DNA from 4 places in the Fictibacillus arsenicus genome. Region 2 is predicted to be linked to each of the others. Evidence: riboswitches for the same ligand, from Rfam matches in the RefSeq annotation. Region 2 holds a riboswitch; each other region holds the start of a gene.
The links. A riboswitch is a leader RNA that binds a small molecule or an ion and turns the genes downstream of it on or off. The one in region 2 is predicted to bind S-adenosylmethionine.

Region 1 (3,099 bases), 1.8 Mb from region 2:
TCATCGGGCCAGTTCCCTTCACCACTCTGGATAAGAGTTTAATTTTTAAAAATCATATCACATCTGAAACGGATATCAAGCCCTAATTTTTTTATTTCTTGTTTTTTCTGAAAAAATTAAACCTGCAGTTGACAATTTGTCTTCCTGGAACATATAGTAATAACTAAAATTTCATCCGAATTTGCTGATCGGAAAAACCGAAGGCTCTTAACATGACTTGTTAAGGGCCTTTTTATTTTGAGGAGGAATTTGATGAAAAAGTTAATAGTTCTAGCGCTTATTGGACTTATGGCACAGCTGATCGACGGCTCACTCGGAATGGCATATGGGGTTACTTCGACTTCCCTGCTCTTGGTAGCGGGGATTGCGCCCGCAGCAGCATCTGCCTCTGTCCACCTTGCTGAAGTTGTGACAACAGCAGCATCCGGAGTTTCCCATATTAAGTTTGGAAACGTTGATAAGCAGGTGGTTCTCCGCTTAATTCTGCCGGGTTCGATCGGTGCATTTTTAGGCGCTTGTTTTTTAAGCAGCCTTCCAGGAGATATTGTGAAACCATATGTTTCTCTATTTCTTATTATTCTTGGAATCTATATTTTGTTTCGTTTTCTCTATAAACTTGGAGAAAGAAAGACGGCACCCTCTGAAAACTCTTTTTCAAAAAAACAGCTAATGCCCCTTGGCTTACTTGCTGGATTTCTAGATGCGACAGGTGGTGGTGGATGGGGTCCTGTAACAACTCCTGTCCTTATGGCAAAAGATATGAAAACTAGAAAAGTTATAGGTTCCGTTGATACGAGTGAATTTGCTGTAGCCGTTTCAGCTTCTGCTGGATTCTTTATTGCTCTTGGATGGGAGCAAGTTGAATGGCTCTGGGTTGGTGCCCTCATGGCAGGCGGTATCGTTGCAGCTCCGATTGCTGCATGGCTCGTCCGAATAATTCCCTCACACATTTTAGGGGTCTTAGTTGGTGGGCTGATTATCGTAACTAATGTTAGGACTCTGTTTTTGACCATTGGTTTGTCATCTCATGTTATGTTTGCCATTTATTTTGTTCTTGCGGCATTTTGGGCTGTAGGTATCATCTATACAGTAAAAAGCTTTCCGAAAAAAAGTAATGACGAAAATAAAAATCCGAAATTTTTGAAAAATTCAGTTGACTATTGATTATTAGCTATGTATTATAGTCTTTAATTCAATATTCAATCTTCTTATCCAGAGAGGCGGAGGGACTGACCCTATGAAGCCCGGCAACCAGCAGAAATGCATGGTGCTAATTTCAGCAGAACAGCTAACGTTCTGAAAGATGAGACTTCGATCGTGTGATATCATCGGGACCTCTTCTTTTGGAAGAGGTCTTTTTTGCACTATCAGAAAGTATAACTTGTTTGCACGATGATTTTCGACTTCGCAACAAGTTAAGGTCGATCGTATAAGTGCAACTAAAGCTGACTCGAAAGGATTGGCGTCAGCCAAGTTTTCTTTACTGGATAAGTTGAATCTGAAATTCATATTGGATAACAAAAAAATTTAAACATTGAGGAGAGATTTGAAAATGAGCGAACAAAAAAGAGAGTACGGTTTTGAAACAATTTCATTGCATGAAGGACAGAAAGTAGATCCTGCTACAGGTGCGCGAGCGGTACCGATTTATCAGACAACATCGTATCAGTTTAACAGCACTGAACATGCAGCAAATCTATTTGCTTTAAAAGAATTCGGAAATATCTATAGTCGTTTAATGAATCCCACACAAGATGCGTTTGAACAGACGATTGCTAAATTAGAAGGCGGTGTGGGGGCACTTGCTGTTGCTTCCGGCCAGGCTGCCATTACAAATGCTATTTTCAATATCGCTGGATCAGGCGATGAAATCGTTGCCTCTACTTCTCTTTACGGTGGAACGTACAATCTCTTCTCTGTGACTTTGCCAAAACTAGGTATCGAGACACGTTTTGCTGACATCGATAACCTTCAATCGTTTAAAGATGCGATCACAGAAAAAACAAAAGCAGTATATGTTGAAACAATCGGGAATCCAAAAATTGATGTAGCGGATATTGAAGGTCTTGCTAATATTGCTCATGAAGCGGGTGTTCCACTTATTGTTGATAACACGCTTGCTACACCTTATCTTTGTCGTCCGATCGAGCATGGTGCTGATATCGTCGTACACTCCGCAACAAAATTCATTGGCGGCCACGGTACATCTGTTGGTGGTGTAATAGTTGATTCCGGTAAATTTGATTGGAACAACGGAAAGTTCCCTGGCTTAACGGAGCCAGATCCAAGCTACAAAGGTATCGTTTATACCGAAGCATTCGGTCCGCTTGCTTATATATTAAAAGCTCGTGTCCAGTTACTTCGTGATTTAGGATCATCCATTTCTCCGTTCAATTCATTTTTGTTTATTCAAGGATTAGAAACATTGTCACTGCGTTTAGAAAGACACGTTGAAAACACTCTTAAGGTAGCACAGTTCTTGGAAAGCCACCCTTCTGTAGACTGGGTAAATTATGCAGGTCTTCCTAGCAGCCCATATTATGACCTTGCACAAAAATATCTCCCAAAAGGAGCTGGAGCCATTCTTACTTTCGGTGTTAAAGGCGGCGTAGAAGAAGGAAAAAAATTAATTGAGAATGTAAGCATCTTCTCTCACTTGGCTAACGTAGGAGATTCAAAGTCCTTGATCATCCACCCTGCGAGCACAACCCATCAGCAGTTATCTGAGGAAGAACAAAGAAAATCAGGAGTTTCACCTGAATTAATCCGTCTATCCATCGGAATTGAGACGGTAGATGATCTTATTTATGATCTTGATCATGCATTAAAAGCAATCGTACTTTCTCCAAGCGGGTTGTAAAAACAACGAAACTCAGAGCATAATTGCTCTGAGTTTTATTTATGTAAAAAATTGTTAAATAATGTGATGAAGTCCATTTTTTTATGTAATGAGATGGGATTTTTATATGATTAGTCAAAAAAATTATGTGATGAAATGGAGAAATTATGTGATAATTCGTTTTTGGCTAAATAATCGCATGATTCTTAGTTAAAGAATCATGTAATATTTTCGTTTAACCATAAGGTGGATGCTGCTAT
Region 2 (3,099 bases):
TTGTGGCTGAACGGCCATCTTCTACAAATAAGAGGTCTTCTTCATCAACAAGTACATCTTCTAGTACAAGGTCATCACTTTTAGTACCTCTCATAGATATACTGTCCCAGGTTTCTTTTACAGAAACACCCTCTCGTTTATGATCAACTAAAATAAAACCCTTTTTACCGGTGTGATTAAGATCTGCTGTAATAATGGAATAATCGAGAGCTTCAGCCATAGAAGTAAATGCTTTAATTCCGTTCAAACGCCAGCCGTTTTCTTCTTTTTTGGCAATTGTGCCTGGGGTTCCGCCTCTTGAAGGACTTCCAGTAGCTCGCTCTGTCTGAGCCAAATTAAAGAGTAACCTTTCCTGAACAATTAATGAGCTGACCTTTTCAAAAGCTGAACCTTGCCAATGCCTGTTTTCAGCCGCTTCAAGCATTACACCTAAGTGCCATCCCAAAGATAGAGCAGTAGGGGCATCGCCTTGAGCTAAAATTTCTTGGACTTGTAAATATTCAAGAAGGTTGAGGCCTTGGCCGCCAAACTCTTTTGGTATCGTCAGAGATAGGAAGTTCATTTTTTTTAGATCCGCAAAATTTTCATAAGGGAATATCCCTTCTGAATCAATCACATCGGCTCTTCTGCTGAAAACTTCTTTTAGCTCTTCTGCTTGTTTTAAGATTTCTTTTACGTTTGTTTGTATCTTATCTTGTTCTGTTTCCACATAAGTTCTTGACATGAAATTTTCCTCCTGCAATTATTTTTCAGAGGACATAAAAAAATCCTCCTTTCAAAATGACGAAAGAGGACGTTGTTAAAGAACTCTTTCTCATCTCTCAGACATAGCATGTCTGCTGGAATTAGCACCTTTCTTATCTAGTAAAGATAAGCGGTTGCTGCAGGATCATAGGACCAGTTCCTCCCCTGACTCGTGATAAGAATAATAGATTATAAATTTTAATTGTCATCACTATAAGATACTAGGTAGTATATTGTCAATGAAAAACTGAAAACTTAAAATTTTTATATTATTTTGGGAAAGTGCGTTGACAGGCTATTTTTATTCCTGTATATTCTGTTGATAAATTGAATACTATCGATTTCTTATCGAGAGAGGTGGAGGGACTGGCCCTTTGAAGCCTCGGCAACAACTATTTTAGAACTGTGCCAATTCCAGCAAGCTTACAAGCTTGATAGATAAGGAGAGATCAAATGCGTTTTTTCCATTTCACGTATTTTATTAACCTCTTCTTATTCATGAAGAGGTTTTTATTTTTTCTCTTGGGAGCGGTACAAAAAATTCAAACGTTACGGAGGAAATCATTTTGAGTAAAGAAATTTTGTTAAACGCATTTGAGATGACAAGTGCCATGCATAACTCTCATGGACTTTGGAAGCACCCGGAAAATAAACGGCATAAGGGTTATAAAGACTTAGATTATTGGATTGATTATGCCAAGCTGCTGGAGAAAGGGAAGTTTGATGCCATATTTTTTGCAGATGTTCTAGGTGTCTATGACGTTTATCAAAAGAGTAAAGCCCCTTCAATCAGGGATGGACTGCAGGTTCCGTTAAATGATCCCGCTTTGCTTATCTCAGCGATGGCTAGTGTAACTGAAAATTTATCGTTTGCAATTACGGTTAGTACCACATATGAACAGCCTTTTGGAAATGCACGCCGTTTTTCTACACTCGATCATTTAACGAAAGGAAGGATTGCCTGGAATGTCGTTACTTCCTATCTTCCTAATGCAGCCAGAAATTTTGGCCTGGAGGATATGATTAAACACGATGAGCGTTATAACATTGCTGATGAGTATCTAGAAGTGTCTTATAAACTTTGGGAAAACAGCTGGGAAGATGGTGCGGTTGTTGAAGATATCGGGACGGACACTCTAGTCGATCCTGAAAAAGTACATGAGATTAACCACGAAGGACAGTATTTTAAAGTGGAGGGACCTCATTTAAGCGAGCCATCCCTCCAAAGAACACCTGTTATTTATCAGGCAGGCACCTCAGAAAGAGGGCGTGATTTTGCGGCAAAACATGCTGAGTGTATTTTTGTGGGAGGTCCAACAGCAAAAAGAATTCGCTTCTATGCAGATGATATTAGAGAGCGAGCGAAAAAACATGGACGGAACCCTGAAGATATAAAAATCTTTTCTTTCCTAAATGTTGTAGTTGGAGAAACGACAGAGGAAGCAGAGCAGAAGTTTGAGGAATATTCAAAGGTTTGGAGCTCTGATGCTGCAAAAGCACAGTATGGTGCAAGCGGATATGATATTGCTGAATACGAAGAACTTGATCCTGGCCTTCCATTTGAATATACAAAGTCTACGGAAGGCGGTCATTACAAAGCTGCCACACTTACAAAGGATGCACCAAAAAAACTTACTGTAGGAGAAGTGCTTAACCGGTTTGAGTCACCTGACAGGGGAAGCTATATTGTTGGCAGTCCAGAACAAGTAGCAGACGGGATTCAAGCTCAGTTTGAGGAGTCTGGTGTTGATGGATTTAACTTAAATCACCTTGTAACTCCGGGTGATCTGGAAGCTTTTGTGGAAATGGTCGTACCGGTACTTCAAGAAAGAGGACTGTATAAAAAAGAGTACAGCAAAGGAACGTTGAGGGAAAAATTATTTCCGCATGGAGAGAGCTTATTGCCAAGTGACCATCCAGCAGCAAAGTATCGAAGAGTTCTAGCGGAAACTAACCAATAGAAAAGGAGTGGAGATAAGAATGAAAAAAATAACTCGTTTAATCATAGGGCTCACAGCCATCATAGCTTTAGCTGGATGTGGAGCTTCAGGAGAAGGGGAAAAGAAGGATATCACACTCGGAGCTACCGTTCCATATAGCGATATGCTTGAAAAAGGCGTTAAGCCATATTTAGAGAAAAAGGGATACAAAGTCGAGGTTAAGGAATTCAATGACTATGTACAGCCGAATATATCACTTAAAAGCGGTTCGCTGGATGCAAATCTGTTTCAGCATAAGGTGTATATGGACGCTTTTTCAAAAGAAAATAATATGAAATTATCAAGTGTAGTGACGGTTCCAACAGCACCTATCGGCATATACTCCAACAAATTTAAATCGCTCGAAGAAATCAAG
Region 3 (3,099 bases), 960 kb from region 2:
ATGTAGCACTTTTTCAATCGCATCGATCACAACCGGATGATTATGCCCAAGTGCCAGCGTCCCTGCCCCGGCCAGACAATCTATGAATTTTCTTCCATCTGCATCTTTTACATAGATTCCTTCAGCTTCTTCTATAGCAATCGGTATGCGTCTAGGGTAGGATCTCGCGTTTGATTCCCGTTTTTCCTGCTGCTTCAGATAAAGTTCGTTCATTTCCATTTGTAAGGTGCTCATGTTTGCTCCTCCTTGAGATTTTGATTGAATTTAGATTACTGAAAATGATTCTCATTATTAATTACATGTATAACCTTAAATGATAATGATTATCATCGTCAATGATGAATTTTCCCTAAGTTCTTTCCATAAATTTTTAAGGCTGGTAGTGGCGCCTGGGTCTTAAGTCTTACAAACTGAAGAAGAACTACGATTTTAACCCGTGAACTGAGAATTGCTTGTAAAAATTTTAGAATCACTCGTAAAATTCCAGAATCGCTCGTAAATTCTATACAATACAAAACAAAAAAGCCGCCAATGGCGACTTTTTCTCAATATTCGTATCAAATCTAAACAAGCACTCCTTCTTCCTTCAATCTGGTTTCTTTTTCTTTCACCAGCGGTATCACTTTCTCCCCAAAGTCCTTCAAATCTTTTTCATAATGTAAAAAGGCTGTCAAAACAAGGTCCACTCCAAGTTGTTTCAGCTCAATAATGCGGTCAGCTACTTGTTCAGGCGTCCCGATCAATCCTGTCTTAAATCCATCATTGTATTGGACGAGATCTTCGAATGTTGAATTTGCCCACATACCTTCTTTTTCCTTAGAAGATTGCCCCGCTTCTTTTACAGCCTCTCCAAATCCTTCAACGGCTTCAACATCAGCGTTCGATACAATATCACGCAGTACTTGAACAGCCTCTTCTTCTGTATCTCGTACAATGACAAATCCATTGGCCGCATACTTCAAAGTACGACCTTCTTTCTTAGCTAATGCTTTTACTTCTTCGATCTGATTCTTAAAACCCTCAGTCGTGTTGCCGTTCATAAAATACCAATCTGAAACTCTCGCTGCCATTTCTTTAGCAGCTTTTGAGTTTCCTCCTTGAAAGATTGGAGGGGTTGGCTTTTGAACAGGTTTCGGCTTCAAAGGAGCGCCATTTATTCTGTAAAAATCACCTTTAAAAGTTGTCTCTTCTTCTGTCCAAAGACTTCTTATAACTCTAATAAATTCTTCAGAACGGCGATATCGTTCGTCATGCTCCAGCCACGGTTCCCCGTAGCCTGTAAACTCGCCTTTAAACCAGCCGCTTACTACGTTAATCGCAGCACGGCCACCAGAGATATTATCCAGTGTAGCCATCATTTTCGCATAAACACCAGGATGCCATAGACCAGGATGAACGGCTGAAATAAGATTAATCTTTTTCGTTACACTTGCCAGTGCTGCTGCAAGTGTAGCCGCCTCCAGCTGATATTCTGCACCATAGCTGGCAAAGAATCGCGTCTGAAGAAGTGCAAAGTCAAATCCTGATTCCTCCGCGATTTGTGCATAACGTTTATTCGCTTCAAATGTCCAGTCTGTTTCCTGCGGCAGCTTAGATACGACCAAACCTCCGCTTACATTCGGTACCCAATACGCAAATTTCAACTCACTCATTTATTTTCCTCCTCAAGGATTTTTCCCTGAATTGGACGCCATTTCACTTAAAATGATAAAATATTTAAGCGATACTGTGTCCTCCTCAAGGATGATAATCGCAGCCGGGGTGAAAGTACTGCCATACTTTCACTCCTTTTTTAATGCCGTCCACCTCCTTAAAATAATAAAAACCCCTCACTCCAAGAAAAGAGCGAAGGGGTTCGAATATCGAAAAAAGTACCCACTTGCTTCTCATCTTCGGAGCTTATTCCCTAAGCTTCCCTGAAATTGGCACCGTGCACAAATGTGCTGGTTGCCGAGGCTTCACAGGGTCAGTCCCTCCACCTCTCTGGATAAGAAGAAATTCGATTAAGTTTTAATTTAAAATTGATTGTAGCATACCTGCACGAATAGTCAAACTATTTTTATAATTTATTTCTGGTTAAAAAGTCATTTTTTACGACCATACTATATGCATCAAGAATTTACGAGGTGCTAGTATGCTGGATTTTTATCAAGCTCAAGAGAATTTATTGGCGATCGAATGGATTCTAAGGGCAATCGTTGCCTTTTTCTTTATGCTGTTTGCTGTAAAATTGATGGGACAACGATCTTTTTCACAGCTTCGTTTATTAGATTTCATTATGGCTCTCATCTTTGGAAACATCATTGCCCATCCGCTTTCTGACCAGCATCTTGGGCTTAAAGGTTCTCTTATCACAATGTCCGTTCTTGTTATTCTTTATGTGACTACAACCATGACTGGCCTTCATTGGCACCCGCTAAGAAAATTAATAGATCCGGCACCTATTCCGTTAGTAAAGAATGGACAAATTTTATATAAGAACTTAAAAAAAGCCCGAATTTCAATGGATGTTTTATTTTCTGAACTGCGAAAACATAGGGTAATAGATATTCAAGAAGTCGCACTCGCTTTGTTTGAATCCAATGGCACCATTACTTCATTTTTACAGCCGCAATACCAAACCGTTATTCAAAAAGATATAAACTTGCCGCCAAAGCCATTCGATTATCCTCAGGTTGTCATTAAAGAAGGAAAAATCAATCAACAAGAACTTTTGGAAACAGGAAAAAATGAGGCTTGGCTGTTAGATCAAATTCAAAAACAGAATACTATACTGCCTGATATTCTGCTCGCAACACTCGATCATCATGAACACCTTCACGTGATGTATTACAAGTAATTACATGTTATTTTGTACTCTTTTTACGCATAGCTTTTTCCAAAGGCAAACGCCACACTTCTTCCTCTCCAGACATTAGAGTGGTCTTAATGAATCCTAAACTCTCATATAGCTTTTTTGCATGATGATTATCCTGATATACGGTTATCCGGATCTCGCAGCACTGATTAAATGACTTTCTGATCCAAGCGATCATTTCAATAATAGCTGCCCTTCCATAGCCGATTCCTTGATATTTTTTATCAATGATAAACCCGTTA
Region 4 (3,099 bases), 1.6 Mb from region 2:
TTGGAATACGTTCCGATATGCGAACCATTTCTGTCAAAGCTCAGCATCGTATTATAAACGTCATTACCTTTACGGAATGCAACAGATCCGCCAATGAGGTTAATTCCAAACTCTTTTGCAAGGGAACTGAGCCATTTTTTTGCTTTTTCACCATTTTCATCACTGATCTCGTCTAGGCGCGTCAGATCATACCCTGTATCCCAAAGTTCAGGAAGTACTATGGAGTCAGGCTTATAAAGCCGAACTGCCTCACGGATTTTTTTCTCGATATGCTCCATATTTTTTTCAGGATTTCCAAATTGGACATCCACTTGTATACATACTATTTTCATAAAAAAACACTCCTATCTGGCATAGAAATACCAAAAAAAGTCTTTACAGAATTTCCTTAAGCGTATAACATAACTGATTAGAATTTCAAGAACATTCAAATTAGACTGGAAGTGATCGTTTGAAACGTTTTGAACAGGCAGAGGTCATGGCTAAACTGCCAGAGCAATTTTTCGCTAAACTTGTAAAAAAAGTATCACATTATGTGGAGCAAGGCTATGATGTTATTAATCTTGGACAAGGGAACCCGGACCAGCCCACGCCAAATCATATTGTAGAAGCGTTAAAAGAAGGGGCAGACAATCCTGCATATCACAAATACTCGCCGTTTCGCGGACATTCTTTTTTAAAGCAGGCTGCAGCCGATTTTTATAAAAGAGAATACGGAGTTACGCTGGATCCGGAAAAAGAAGTAGCAGTATTGTTCGGAGGTAAAACGGGTTTAGTAGAGTTATCTCAATGCTATTTAAATTCTGGAGATATTGCTCTTGTTCCAGATCCAGGATATCCTGATTACTGGTCAGGAATTGCAATGGCTGGGGCGAAGATGGAGACGATGCCTCTCTTAGCAGAGAATGCTTTTTTGCCTGATTATGATCGTTTAGAAGAAAATGTGCTGCAAGAAGCTAAACTTATGTTCTTAAACTATCCGAACAATCCGACGGCTGGTGTCGCAACAAAAGACTTTTTTGAAGATACCGTTGAACTGGCAAAAAAGCATGATATTTTAGTGTGCCATGATTTTGCGTATGGTGCGATTGGATTTGAAGGTAAAAAGCCTGTCAGCTTTTTAGAGGCTGATGGAGCGAAAGAAGTTGGAATAGAAATCTATACATTGTCCAAAACTTACAACATGGCTGGCTGGCGTGTCGGTTTCGCAGTCGGAAATGAGCAAGTCATTGAATCTATCAACCTTCTTCAAGACCATTTTTATGTCAGTCTATTTGGAGCCGTGCAGCATGCAGCGGCCGCAGCACTCAATGAATCCCAGGAATGCGTGGATGAGCTGGTAGCAACATATGAAAAGAGGCGCAATGCTTTTATCGGCAGGTTAAGAGAAAACGGCTGGAACGTCGAAGCTCCAAAGGGTTCGTTCTTCTGCTGGCTGCCAGTTCCTGAAGGATACACGTCAGAAACGTTTGCGGATCATTTACTAGAAAAAGCGCATGTTGTCGTTGCTCCAGGGATCGGATTTGGAAAAGAAGGAGACAAATATGTGAGGGCAGGTTTGCTTACTTCAGAAGATAGGCTAATAGAAGCAGCCGACAGAATCGCAAAAGTCATTTAAAAAATTGTTGACAGGATCTTCATGGCCTGTCATAATCACAATTAATATTATATTCGAACAATTTGCACTCTTATTAAGAGCAGGTGGAGGGACTAGCCCGATGAAACCCGGCAACCATTCAGCTTATTTTCAGCTGAAAACGGTGCTAATTCTTGCAGTCAAATAGACTGAGAGATGAGAGGAAGCGGACCTGCGATATTTAGTGCCCCTTCCTTTTGGATGGGGCTTTTTATTGTGTTTGAAAGGAGTTTTAACGATATGGGAAAAGTAACTGCGACCTATTTGGTTCATGACAAAAAAGGAAATTTAGATAAAAAAGCGGAAGGCATTGCACTGGGATTGACAGTAGGATCTTGGACGGATCTGCCGCTGCTTGAGCAGGAACAGCTTCGAAAACATAAAGGTGTTGTAGAGAGCGTTGTTGAACTGGAGCGTGACGATGAAGCTGATCGGTTTTTAGGAAACCAGCGTACGAGGGGATTGCTGAAGATCTCTTATCCATCAGCAAATTTTTCTAACGATATTCCAGCGATCTTAACAACTGTCTTTGGCAAACTGTCACTTGATGGAGAAATAAAACTCATAGATTTGGAGTTTGATAAACAGCTGGAATCGAGTTTCCCAGGACCGAAGTACGGTATATCTGGAATACGTGAGATTTTAGGTGTCCATAACCGTCCCCTAGTTATGAGTATTTTTAAAGGAGTGCTGGGTAAAGATCTTTCATTCTTTAAACAGCAGCTATATGAACAGTCACTTGGCGGCGTCGACCTTGTGAAGGATGATGAAATTCTTTTTGATAATCCGCTGACACCGTTTGAGGACCGCATTAAGGCGGCAAAAGAAGTATTGCAGCAAGCGGAAGACCGAACTGGGGAAAAAACGCTTTACGCTGTGAACTTAACCGGAAGAACAAGTGATCTGCGTGATAAAGCAAGGCGCGCTGCAGATCTAGGTGCAAATGCATTGCTGTTTAATGTGCTATCTTATGGTCCAGATGTGCTTCAGGAGCTGGCAGAAGATAAAGAAATACCTCTTCCGATAATGGCACATCCTGCGTTGTCAGGTGCAATCGGTTCATCTTCTCTCTATGGAATAGGTTACTCAGTATTGCTCGGAAAACTTTTGCGATATGCAGGAGCAGATCTTGTACTGTTCCCGTCTCCATATGGAAGTGTGGCACTTGATAGAGATGAAACACTAAATATTGCAGAAGCTTTAACGACAGAAAATATTGCGCTGAAAAAATCATTCCCGGTACCATCAGCTGGGATACATCCTGGATTAACTCCTGTATTGTTCAATGATTTTGGCTTAGACAGTGTTATTAATGCTGGCGGAGGAATTCACGGTCATCCTGACGGAGCTGCAGGCGGGGCACGTGCATTTCGTCAAGCTGTAGATGCAGCAGTTATAGGCGAAGACCTTGAAAATTATGCCGAGAAACACCCGGAACTTCAAAAAGCTTTGGAGTTATGGGG

Region 1: linked by a shared signal. The riboswitch ahead of ABE41_RS11410 (homocysteine synthase) and the one ahead of ABE41_RS20090 (LLM class flavin-dependent oxidoreductase) in region 2 are both predicted to bind S-adenosylmethionine.
Region 3: linked by a shared signal. The riboswitch ahead of sfnG (dimethylsulfone monooxygenase SfnG) and the one ahead of ABE41_RS20090 (LLM class flavin-dependent oxidoreductase) in region 2 are both predicted to bind S-adenosylmethionine.
Region 4: linked by a shared signal. The riboswitch ahead of ABE41_RS08290 (2,3-diketo-5-methylthiopentyl-1-phosphate enolase) and the one ahead of ABE41_RS20090 (LLM class flavin-dependent oxidoreductase) in region 2 are both predicted to bind S-adenosylmethionine.

The regions. Positions count from the first base shown of each region.
Region 1 covers NZ_CP016761.1:2,216,002-2,219,100, forward strand. Annotated here, with positions in the region: SAM riboswitch class I at 1-37, opposite strand, end outside; gene ABE41_RS11405 (sulfite exporter TauE/SafE family protein) at 253-1,164, shown strand; SAM riboswitch class I at 1,206-1,310, shown strand; gene ABE41_RS11410 (homocysteine synthase) at 1,553-2,860, shown strand; gene ABE41_RS11415 (LysR family transcriptional regulator) at 3,058-3,099, opposite strand, start outside.
Region 2 covers NZ_CP016761.1:3,981,606-3,984,704, reverse strand. Annotated here, with positions in the region: gene ABE41_RS20095 (acyl-CoA dehydrogenase family protein) at 1-724, opposite strand, end outside; SAM riboswitch class I at 812-926, opposite strand; SAM riboswitch class I at 1,087-1,189, shown strand; gene ABE41_RS20090 (LLM class flavin-dependent oxidoreductase) at 1,311-2,705, shown strand; gene ABE41_RS20085 (MetQ/NlpA family ABC transporter substrate-binding protein) at 2,725-3,099, shown strand, end outside.
Region 3 covers NZ_CP016761.1:888,267-891,365, reverse strand. Annotated here, with positions in the region: gene ABE41_RS04745 (aspartate aminotransferase family protein) at 1-234, opposite strand, end outside; gene sfnG (dimethylsulfone monooxygenase SfnG) at 564-1,652, opposite strand; SAM riboswitch class I at 1,884-1,994, opposite strand; gene ABE41_RS04735 (DUF421 domain-containing protein) at 2,138-2,839, shown strand; gene ABE41_RS04730 (GNAT family N-acetyltransferase) at 2,847-3,099, opposite strand, start outside.
Region 4 covers NZ_CP016761.1:1,575,886-1,578,984, forward strand. Annotated here, with positions in the region: gene ABE41_RS08280 (carbon-nitrogen family hydrolase) at 1-332, opposite strand, end outside; gene ABE41_RS08285 (pyridoxal phosphate-dependent aminotransferase) at 452-1,618, shown strand; SAM riboswitch class I at 1,686-1,799, shown strand; gene ABE41_RS08290 (2,3-diketo-5-methylthiopentyl-1-phosphate enolase) at 1,877-3,099, shown strand, end outside.